DNA from 2 places in the Streptomyces sp. NPDC087263 genome. Region 2 is predicted to be linked to the other one. Evidence: riboswitches for the same ligand, from Rfam matches in the RefSeq annotation. Region 2 holds a riboswitch; the other holds the start of a gene.
The links. A riboswitch is a leader RNA that binds a small molecule or an ion and turns the genes downstream of it on or off. The one in region 2 is predicted to bind thiamine pyrophosphate.
Positions count from the first base shown of each region.

Region 1 (5,685 bases), on a different contig from region 2:
TGGGGGCCGTCCGAGCAGGGGCCTGTCCAGGGGGCTGCCCCGGCGGGTCCCCCATACGATGCGTATGACGCGCAGCACACTCGCCCCATGCCCATCGTGCCCGACGTACCCGAACATGGCGGAGACCAGGATGACGACCGGGGGGCCGCTCGGCTGAGCGGTCCCCTGTTCCGCGACGACACACCGGCGACGGCGCCGCCCTACGGAGGCCCGTCGCAGAAGCCGCAGGAGCCCATGCCCAGCGACCCACAGCCCGCCTCCGCACCGCAGAAGAAGAGCGCGGGACGGGACCTGGGCGCGGCCATAGGGGTGGGCGTCGGGCTCGGCGCGGTGATCATCGCGTCGTTGTTCATCGTCAAGGCCGTCTTCATCGGCGTGATAGCGGTCGCTGTGGTCGTGGGGCTGTGGGAGCTCACATCGCGGCTGGAGGAGCGCAAGGGCATCAAGGCGCCTCTCGTGCCGCTGGCGCTCGGCGGTGCGGCGATGGTCGTCTCCGGTTACGTCCGGGGCGCCGAGGGTGCGTGGGTGGCGATGGCACTCACCGCGCTGGCCGTCCTGGTCTGGCGCATGACGGAGCCCCCCGAGGGCTATCTGAAGGACGTCACGGCCGGTGTGTTCGCGGCCTTCTACATCCCGTTCCTGGCCACGTTCGTCGCGCTGATGCTCGCGGCCGACGACGGCTCATGGCGGGTGCTCACGTTCCTGCTGCTCGCCGTGGTCAGTGACACGGGCGCGTACGCGATCGGCTGGCGCTTCGGCAAGCACAAGCTGGCGCCGCGCATCAGCCCCGGCAAGACCCGCGAGGGCCTGGTCGGAGCGGTCACTTTCGCGATGGCCGCGGGTGCGCTGTGCATGGAGTTCCTGATCGACGACGGCACCTGGTGGCAGGGCCTGCTCCTGGGCCTCGCGGTCGCCGCCAGCGCCACGCTGGGCGACCTCGGCGAGTCCATGATCAAGCGGGACCTGGGCATCAAGGACATGGGCACGCTGCTGCCGGGTCACGGCGGGATCATGGACCGGTTGGACTCGCTGTTGCCCACAGCTCCGGTGGTGTGGCTGCTGTTGGTGATCTTCGTCGGGTCGGGCTGACCTGCTGTTGTGTATGCGTCTGTACGTCGCTGACGTGCGGGTTTGTCGGTGAGGGGCTCGTTGTCCACAGGGCGGCGAGTCCCTCTCCGTATGTCTGCGACACTGGTACGGCCATGCCTAAGCCCGGAGAACTCACATTCGTCGCCCCGCGCGGAGCCAAGAAGCCGCCGCGGCATCTTGCCGATCTCACGCCCGCTGAGCGTAAGGAAGCGGTTGCCGCGATCGGTGAGAAGCCGTTTCGTGCCAAGCAGCTGTCGCAGCACTACTTCGCGCGGTACGCGCACGACCCCGCGGAGTGGACGGACATCCCGGCCGCCTCGCGCGGGAAGCTTCAGGAGGCGTTGCTTCCCGAGCTGATGACGGTCGTGCGGCATCTGTCGACCGACCAGGAGACCACTCGCAAGACCTTGTGGCGGCTGTTCGACGGCACGCTCGTCGAGTCCGTGCTGATGCGGTACCCGGACCGGGTGACCATGTGCATCAGCTCGCAGGCCGGGTGCGGCATGAACTGCCCGTTCTGTGCGACCGGGCAGGCCGGGCTCGACCGGAACCTCTCCACCGGCGAGATCGTGCACCAGATCGTCGATGGCATGCGGGCGCTTCGGGACGGCGAGATCCCGGGTGGTCCGTCGCGGCTCAGCAACATCGTCTTCATGGGGATGGGTGAGCCGCTGGCCAACTACAAGAGGGTGGTCGGGGCGATCCGCGCGCTGACCGACCCCGAGCCGGACGGGCTCGGCCTCTCGCAGCGGGGCATCACCGTGTCGACCGTCGGGCTCGTCCCGGCGATCAACCGGTTCTCCGACGAGGGCTTCAAGTGCCGCCTCGCCATCTCCCTGCACGCGCCCGACGACGAGCTGCGCGACACCCTCGTCCCCGTGAACACGCGGTGGCAGGTGCGGGAGGTGCTGGACGCCGGCTGGGAGTACGCGGCGAAGTCCGGGCGCCGGCTCTCCATCGAGTACGCGCTGATCAGGGACATCAACGACCAGGCCTGGCGTGGCGACCGGCTCGGGCGGATGCTCAAGGGCAAGCCCGTGCATGTCAATCTCATCCCGCTGAACCCGACGCCGGGTTCGAAGTGGACCGCCTCGCGGCCCGAGGACGAGAAGGCGTTCGTCGAGGCGATCGCGGCCCACGGGGTGCCGGTCACCGTTCGGGACACCCGCGGTCAGGAGATCGACGGGGCGTGCGGTCAGCTCGCGGCCACCGAGCGGTAACCTGGGCAACATGGCTGCGTACGTGCATCCTTAGGTACCTACATCTTCATATTCCGACAGGGGAGCGCCACAGCGCTGAGAGTGCGGTAGCCGGGCCACCGGTGGGCCGCAGACCCTCAGAACCTTGCCCAGGTCATTCTGGGTAGGAAGTTCGGTCAATACTCAAGCTGTTGCGCCCTGCCCGGGAACTGTCAGAGGTTCCCGGGCAGGGCCGCGTCTCTTCCTGGTCATCCCAGGAGGAATTCAGTGAGCAAGAAGAAGACGATCACGGCCGTCGTCGCTGTCGGTGTGGGGTTGGGGCTCGTCACGCTCTCCGCGTGCGGCTCGACCGATTCCGGTTCCGGGAGCGGTGGTGACTCCAAGACGGTGACTCTCGTCAGCCATGACTCCTTCGCCTATTCCAAGGACGTGCTGAGCGCCTTCGAGAAGGAGTCCGGGTACACGGTCAAGGTCCTCAAGGACGGCGACGCGGGGCAGGCCGTCAACAAGGCGATCCTCACCAAGGACAACCCGCAGGGCGACGTCTTCTTCGGCGTCGACAACACCCTGCTGTCCCGCGCGCTCGACAACGGGCTCTTCCAGTCGTACGACGCCAAGGGCTCGGACCAGATCCTCCCGGAGTACCGGGTCGACGAGGACAAGCACCGGGTGACGCCCATCGACACGGGCGACATCTGCGTCAACTACGACAAGGCCTACTTCAGCGAGCACAAGCTGACGCCGCCGCAGTCCTTCGAGGATCTGATCAAGCCCGAGTACAAGAACCTGCTCGTCACCGAGAACGCCTCCACCTCCTCGCCTGGCCTCGGCTTCCTGCTCGGGACCGCGGCGAAGTACGGGGACGACGGCTGGCAGGACTACTGGACCAAGCTCAAGGCCAACGGCGTCGAGGTCGTCGACGGCTGGGAGCAGGCGTACAACGAGGACTTCTCCGGGTCCGCGGGCGGCAAGAAGGCCAAGGCGGACCGTCCGCTCGTCGTCTCCTACGCCTCCTCGCCGCCCGCCGAGGTCATCTACGCCGACCCGAAGCCGACGACCGCGCCGACCGGCGTCGCGACCGGCACCTGCTTCCGGCAGGTCGAGTACGCGGGGCTGCTGAGCAACGCGAAGAACACCAAGGGCGGCGAGGCGCTCATCGACTTCCTGATCACCAAGCAGTTCCAGGACGACATGCCGCTGAACATGTTCGTCTACCCGGTGGTGGAGGGCGCGAAGGTGCCGGCCGAGTTCACGGAGTTCGGGCCGCAGGCCAAGGACCCCGAGACCATGGCCCCCAGCAAGATCGCCGAGAACCGTGACCAGTGGGTCAAGTCGTGGACCTCACTCGTACTGAAGTAACGCCCCGGGCGCGAAGGAAGTCCCGTCGGGGAGGTGCGGCGCGGCTCGGGCTGATGGCCCTGCCGATCGCGTTCTTCGGCGTCTTCTTCGCCTACCCCGTGGCGGCGATCGTGGCCCGCGGCCTCAAGGTCGACGGGGTCTGGCAGTTCGGGCGGATCGGGGATGTCCTCGCGCAGTCCGACATCCGGCACGTGTTGTGGTTCACCACCTGGCAGGCGCTTGCCTCGACCGCGCTCACACTGCTGATCGCGCTCCCCGGCGCGTACGTCTTCGCGCGTTTCGATTTCAGGGGCAAGCAGGTGCTGCGGGCGGTGGTGACCGTGCCGTTCGTGCTGCCGACGGTCGTCGTCGGTACGGCGTTCCTGGCGCTGGTCGGCCGGGGCGGGCTGCTGGACGAACTGTGGGGCGTACGGCTCGACACCACCGTCTGGGCGATCCTGCTCGCGCACGTCTTCTTCAACTACGCGGTCGTCGTCCGTACCGTCGGCGGGCTCTGGTCGCAGCTCGACCCGCGTCAGGAGGAGGCCGCCCGGATGCTCGGCGCCTCCCGGTTCGCGGCCTGGCGCAAGGTGACGCTGCCGGCCCTGAGCCCGGCCGTTGCCGCCGCCGCGCTGATGGTGTTCCTCTTCACCTTCACCTCCTTCGGTGTGGTGCAGATCCTCGGCGGTCCCACCTTCTCGACCCTCGAAGTCGAGATCTACCGGCAGACCTCGGAGATCTTCGACCTCTCCACGGCGGCGGTGCTGACGATCATCCAGTTCGTGGCGGTGGGCGCGATCCTCGCCGTGCACGCCTGGACCGTACGGCGCCGGGAGACCGCCCTGCGTCTGGTGGCCCCGGAGACGACCGCACGCCGGCCACGCGGTGCCGGGCAGTGGGCGCTGCTCGCCGGGGTCCTCGCGACCATCGCCGTGCTGCTCGTGCTGCCGCTCGCTGTGCTGGTCCAACGCTCCCTGGGCGCCCCCGACTTCGGGTACTACAGGGCGCTGACGACCGACGACAGCGGCATCTTCCTCGTCCCGCCGATCGAGGCCATCGGCAACTCGCTGCAGTACGCGCTCGCCGCCACCGCCATCGCCGTACTCATCGGCGGTCTGGCGGCCGCCGCCCTCACCAGACGGGCGGGCCGTCTCGTACGAGGCTTCGACGCGCTGCTGATGCTGCCGCTGGGCGTGTCGGCGGTGACCGTCGGGTTCGGGTTCCTGATCGCGCTGGACGAGCCACCGCTCAACCTCAGAAGCAGCTGGATCCTGGTGCCGCTCGCGCAGGCACTGGTCGGTGTCCCCTTCGTCGTACGGACGATGCTGCCCGTGCTGCGGGCGGTGGACGGGCGTTTGCGGGAGGCCGCCGCGGTGCTCGGGGCGTCGCCGTGGCGGGTGTGGCGCGAGGTCGATCTGCCGATGGTGCGGCGGGCGCTGCTGGTCGCGGCCGGGTTCGCCTTCGCGGTGTCGCTGGGCGAGTTCGGGGCGACCGTCTTCATCGCACGGCCCGACAATCCCACGCTGCCGGTCGCCGTGGCCCGGCTGCTCGGGCGCGCGGGCGACCTCAACTACGGCCAGGCGATGGCCCTTTCGACCATCTTGATGGTGGTGTGCGCGGTGGCGCTGCTGCTGTTGGAGCGGGTACGGACCGACCGGACCGGGGAGTTCTAGATGCTGCTGAGCCTTGAGACCGCGACCGTACGCTTCGGCGGGCGGGCGGTGCTCGATGCCGTCGACCTCGCGGTCGCCGAGCACGAGATCGTGTGTGTACTGGGGCCGAGCGGCAGCGGCAAGTCGACGCTGCTGCGGGTGGTGGCCGGGCTCCAGACGCTCGACGCGGGCCGGGTGTTCCTCGACGACCGCGACCAGGCTCAGGTGCCCGCGCACCGGCGGGGCGTCGGCCTGATGTTCCAGGACCACCAGCTCTTCCCGCAGCGCGACGTGGGCGGCAATGTGGCCTTCGGGCTGCGGATGCACGGGGCGGACAAGGCCGAACAGGCTGTACGGGTAAGCGAGTTGCTGGAGCTCGTCGGGTTGCCGGGCGCCGAGCACAGGGC
Region 1 is NZ_JBIUYT010000002.1:109,865-115,549, reverse strand. It holds gene ACIPC1_RS05735 (phosphatidate cytidylyltransferase) at 1-1,089, shown strand, start outside; gene rlmN (23S rRNA (adenine(2503)-C(2))-methyltransferase RlmN) at 1,203-2,309, shown strand; TPP riboswitch at 2,358-2,476, shown strand; gene ACIPC1_RS05725 (thiamine ABC transporter substrate binding subunit) at 2,556-3,647, shown strand; gene ACIPC1_RS05720 (ABC transporter permease) at 3,623-5,299, shown strand; gene ACIPC1_RS05715 (ABC transporter ATP-binding protein) at 5,300-5,685, shown strand, end outside.
Region 1: another riboswitch for thiamine pyrophosphate. It lies ahead of ACIPC1_RS05725 (thiamine ABC transporter substrate binding subunit); the one in region 2 lies ahead of thiO (glycine oxidase ThiO).

Region 2 (5,685 bases):
GACGGACGCTCCCGTGACGTCGGCCACCTCGACCGGGCTGCCCTTGCTGACCGTGATGGCGACGGTGGAACCCGCGTGGCGCTCGGTGCCAGCTTCCGGGTCCGTGCTGATCACGGAGCCATTGGGTACGTCGTCGCTGAACTCCCGGGTGACCAGACCGGCCGCCAGGCCGCTATCCTCCAGCTTGGACTTCGCGCTGTCCAGCGCCGCGCCCGGGAGGTCGGGCACCTTCACCGTCTCCGGGCCGTCGGAGATGGTCAGGTCCACGGAGTCGTTGTCCCGGATCCGGGCGCCGACCTCAGGGTTGCTGCTGATGACGGTGCCGCGCTCCACGGTGTCGCTGTACGCGTGTTTGACGTCACCGGCGTCGAGCCCGGCGTCCGCCAGCCGGTCCTTGGCCTGCTCCTCGGTGATCGCCAGGACCGCCGGGACCTTGGTGAACTGGCCCGAGTTGATGTACCAGACGCCCGCGCCGAGGCCGAGCACCAGAAGGACTGCGGTGACGATCGCGATCATTCCGCGCCGGGGGCGGCCCGTGCCGCGCCGAGAGGGCGGGGCCCCCTCGGACGCGAACTGGCTGGTCCGCTCGAACCGGCTGGTCGGGTTGAGCACGGCGGCGTCGGCGGCGGCGTCATAGGGGTACTCGTTCACCGGCAGCGGGCGCTGCACGGACAGCGAGCGCGGGATCACACTCGTACGGTCCTCGGCATTGTGGTGACCCATGCCGAGGGCCTGCGGCGGTACGGCGTCGAGCTGCTCGGCGCTGAGCCCCGCCCGCGCCTCGAGCACCTGCCCGAGCAGCGCCACCGCGTCGTACGGGCGGACCTCGGGGTTGCGCGCGGTCGCGGAGGTGACCAGCTCGTCGAGCTGGTACGCCAGCCCCGGTACGGCGGCCGACGGCGGCGGTACGTCCGCGTGGAGGTGCTGGTAGAACACCTGGGCGGGGGAGTCCCCGGAGTGCGGCTTGCCGCCGGTGAGCATCTCGTAGAGGACGATTCCGCACGCGTACACGTCGACGCGGGCGTCGGCGGTGCCGTGCTCGATCTGCTCGGGGGCGAGATAGGAGACGGTGCCGAGGACGGCGCCCGTCGTGTTGGTGACGGTGTCCACCGCCCGTACGAGGCCGAAGTCCGCCACCTTGACCCGGCCGTCATCCCCTATGAGGACGTTCTCCGGCTTCATGTCGCGGTGCACGAACCCGGCGCGATGGGCCGCGCCGAGCGCGGCGAGCACCGGCTCCAGGATGTCGAGCGCGGCCCGCGGCTGGAGGGCCCCGCGCTCGCGCAGCACGTCGCGCAGGGTGCACCCGGCGACGTACTCCATGGCCAGGTAGACGTACGACCCGTGCGCCCCCTGGTCGAAGACCTGCACCACATTGGGGTGCGCGAGCCGGGCCACCGACTTGGCCTCACGGATGAACCGTTCGACGAACGAGCCGTCGGCGGCCAGGGCCGGATGCATCACCTTGAGGGCGAGCACACGGTCGAGGCGGGTGTCCAGGGCCCGGTAGACCGTGGCCATCCCGCCGACCGCGATCCGCGCTTCCACGCGATAGCGGCCGTCGAGCAGCTGCCCGACAAGCGGGTCCTGAAGGGTCGTATCCACGCAGGTGAGTCTACGAGCCGCCACTGTCACCCCCCACCCGTTCAGCCGATACCGGGTCTGGACTGAAGCCGACCTGTGACGCACGTCGCACGGCCAAGAGGGCACGCCGACCCCGAGGAGAAGCGGCAGCCGCCGACGGCGAGGACCCCCACGGGAGACGCACACCTTCCAACAGGGTGGAAACGGGGGGTGCGCGGGCGGGGAAATCCTGAAGCCGCACCCACCGCCGACGGACGGCCGAAGGTCAGAACGCCGGCCGCTCCGGATCCAACCGAGCGAGCCCCTCCGCAGGGGACGACGCCTCGGCGAAGTGCCGCCGAGGAATCCGCCCCGCACGGTAGGCAAGCCGCCCCGCCTCCACCGCATGCCGCATGCCCTCGGCCATCAGCACCGGCTCCTGCGCCCGCGTCACGGCCGACGCGAGCATCACCCCCGCACACCCCAGCTCCATCGCGAGCGCGGCATCGGACGCCGTACCGGCCCCCGCGTCCAGAATCACCGGCACGCGCGCGTGCTCCACGATCAGCTGGAAGTTGTGCGGGTTCCGGATCCCGAGCCCGGATCCGATCGGCGAGCCCAGCGGCATGATCGCCGCGCACCCGACGTCTTCCAGTTTCCGCGCGAGCACCGGGTCGTCGTTCGTGTACGGCAGCACGATGAATCCGTCGTCCACCAGCGTCTCCGCCGCGTCGAGCAGCTCGATCGGATCGGGCAGCAGTGTGCGCTCGTCGGCGATGACCTCCAGCTTGATCACGTCGGTGCCCAGCGCCTCGCGCGCGAGGCGGGCGGTCAGTACGGCCTCGCCCGCGGTGAAGCAGCCCGCCGTGTTCGGCAGTACCCGGATGCCGAGCCGGTCGAGGACGGACAGCACCGAACCGTGCACGTAAGCGTTTACGCGCCGCATCGCGACCGTCGTCAGCTCCGTGCCGGAGGCGACGAGCGAGCGCTCCAGGACATCCAGGCTCGGCGCACCCCCCGTACCCATGATCAGACGGGACGTGAAGGACGTACCACCGAGGAGAAAGGGATCGTCGGCCATGGGTCAGCCTCCTTGGACGGCGGTGAGGACTTCGACGCGGTCTCCCTCGGAGAGGGCGGTGGACGACCACTGCCCGCGCGGGACGACGGTTTCGTTGAGCGCGGCGGCGACACCGGACGGGGCCGGGGTGAGCGCCGCGACGAGCGTGTCGAGAGCGGTGCCGGCGGCGATCCGCTGCCGCTCTCCGTTGACGAGGACGCTGACGAGGATGCTCATACGGGCTGCTCCGTGCGGGCCGGGCTGAAGCGCTTGGGGGTGAAGGGGCGTGCCACGTCCGGCAGTTCACCGGTGGTCAGGGCATGCGCCATCGCGTCACCGGTGACGGGTGTCAGCAGGACGCCGTTGCGGTAGTGCCCGGTCGCCAGGAGGAGCCCGTCGAGCTCGGTCGGTCCGAGCAGCGGTGCGTTGTCGGGCGAGCCGGGGCGCAGTCCGGCGCGGGTCTCGGTGAGCGGCAGCTCGGTGATCCCGGGGACCAGCTCATGGGCGTCGCGCAGCAACTCGTACACGCCGCCCGCGGTCACCGTCGTGTCCCAGCCGAGCTCCTCGTTGGTCGCGCCGACGACGAGCTCGCCGTTCTCGCGCGGCACCAGGTAGACGTGACTGCCGCGCACGACGGCGCGCACGGTGCGGCTGAGGAAGGGCGCGTACGGCCGTGGCACGGTCAGCCGCAGCACCTGCCCCTTCACGGGGCGCACGGGCGGCAGTACGTCCTCGGGAACGCCCGCGAGGCGCCCACTGAGGCTGCCCGCGGCGAGGACCACCTGCCCGGCCGACAGCTTGCCGCCGTCCCCGGTGACGACTCCCTGGGCCCGGTTCCGTACCACGCCCAGGCGCTCGGCCCACTTGCGGCAAAACACCACTCCGGCCCGCTCGCATGCCGTGACCAGGGCTTTCGCCAGTCGGCGCGGATCGATCTGGTGGTCGCCGTCGACCCGCAGACCGCCACGCACGCCGGGCGCGAGCATCGGCTCCAGGCGGCGGCACTCACGGCCGCTGAGCCACTCCGAGTCGAGCCCCGACTGACGTTGCAGGGTGTGCAGTTCGCGCAGGTGGGCGCGGTCGTCGGCGTCCAGTGCGACGGCCAGGGTGCCGCACCGGCGGTAGCCGAGGTCCTGGCCCGTCGCCTCGGTGAGCTCGGCGACGAAGTCCGGGTAGCGGTGTGCGGAAGCGAGGTTGAGGCCCAGCAGGGTCTGTTCGCCGTAGTGCAGTTCGGTGACGGCGGCGAGCATGCCGGCCGCGACCTGCGCGGCGCCGCCGCCGGGCTCGGGATCCACCAGCGTGGTCGTCAACCCGCGCTGCGCGGCCCGCCAGGCCGTCACCAGCCCGATGATTCCGCCCCCGATGACAAGGACGTCTGAGGTGCCCGATGACAGGGATGTACGAGATGTGTCGGACGGTGTATGCGACATGGGCGTCCAGCCCCTCCCTTCGCCGGCATGACCCGGATCAGGTTCGTACGGTCGGAGGCCGTCCAGCCTCCCTCTCAGCCCGGTGCGTCCGGACTCCCGCGAGTGCTTTACGTTGGCCAGCCTAGCTCGCCGCCGTATGTCTCAGTAAGGGAGCCTCCGTCCGTGGCCCGTTCGCTCGACGGCCTCGTCCTGTCCCCGGTCGCCGACCAGGCGCCGGGTCAGGTGGGTACGCGCACCCGTTTCACGTACCACGAGCGGGACGGCGAGATCTGGGCCGAATACGAAGGCGGCGACGTCGTACGTGGTCATCTCCTGGGTACCCGCGAGGGCGACCGCCTCGACTTCCGGTACGTACAGCTGAAGCGCGACGGCAGCACCTCCTCGGGGCACTGCGTGTCCCGCGTGGCGGAGCTGCCCGGCGGGCGCGTACGCCTGGAGGAGAGCTGGGAGTGGGAGTCGCAGCGGGGCAGCGGGACCAGTGTGGTGGAAGAGGTCCGTCCGAGTGGTGCGGCCCAGCGGTGCGGAGCAGGTCCGTCCTAGCGGTGCGGCCCAGTCGTGCGGAGCAGGTCAGGATGGGTGGCGTGGAGCAGGTCAGGACGGGCGGTGTGGAGCAGGTCACTGAGCACGCCCCCTGACTGACGCATTGTCAGCTGTCTATGGTGATCAGGTGACCGAGGAGACGCAGGTTCAGGAGCGGACGGTACGGCAGGTCGTCGTCGTGGGCGCGGGCATGGCCGGCGTGCAGACCGCGGTAGCCCTGCGGGAACAGGGTTTCGGCGGCGGCGTGACGCTGATCGGGGCGGAGCCGCACCAGCCGTACGACCGGCCACCGCTGTCCAAGGCGGTACTGCTCGGCAAGGCCGAGGGTTCCGCCTTCGACCTCGACTTCGAGGCACTGGACATCGACCTGCGGCTCGGGCGGGAGGCGCTCGGCGTACGCCCCGAAGACCATGAGCTGGACACTGCCGCGGGGCCGGTGCCGTACGACGTCCTGGTGATCGCGACGGGTGCGGAACCGATCCGGCTGCCGGGCGCGGAGGGCGTGCCCGGGGTACATCTGCTGCGCACCCTGGACGACGCCGAGCGGCTGCGTCCCGTGCTCGCCCAGCAGCACGACATCGTGGTGGTGGGGGCGGGCTGGATCGGCGCCGAGTTCGCCACCGCGGCACGTGAGGCGGGGTGCGCGGTGACCGTCATCGAGGCGGCCGACCGGCCGCTCGCCGGGGCGCTGCCCGCCGAGGTGGCCGCGCCGATGGCCGCCTGGTACGCGGACAGCGGGGCCTCGTTGCGCACCCACGCGCGCGTGGAGCGCGTCGAGCCCGGCGCGGTGGTGCTGGACGACGGCTCCCGGGTGCCCGCGGGCGCCGTCGTCGTCGGCATCGGCGCGCGCCCCGCCACCGGCTGGCTCAGCGGCTCCGGCATCGAGCTCGGCGCCCACCGCGAGGTCGTGGCAGACGACCATCTGCGCACCTCGGTGCCGGACGTGTACGCGGTCGGCGACTGCGCTTCCTTCCCTTCGGGAAGGTACGAGGACCGCCTTCTGGTCCACCACTGGGACAACGCCCTGCAGGGTCCGCGCACGGTGGCGGCGAACATCATCGGCGAGTCTCCTGTGGCGTACGACCCCGTCCC
Region 2 is NZ_JBIUYT010000001.1:224,672-230,356, reverse strand. It holds gene pknB (Stk1 family PASTA domain-containing Ser/Thr kinase) at 1-1,605, opposite strand, end outside; gene ACIPC1_RS01040 (thiazole synthase) at 1,850-2,644, opposite strand; gene thiS (sulfur carrier protein ThiS) at 2,648-2,860, opposite strand; gene thiO (glycine oxidase ThiO) at 2,857-4,053, opposite strand; TPP riboswitch at 4,051-4,163, opposite strand; gene ACIPC1_RS01025 (hypothetical protein) at 4,216-4,593, shown strand; gene ACIPC1_RS01020 (NAD(P)/FAD-dependent oxidoreductase) at 4,721-5,685, shown strand, end outside.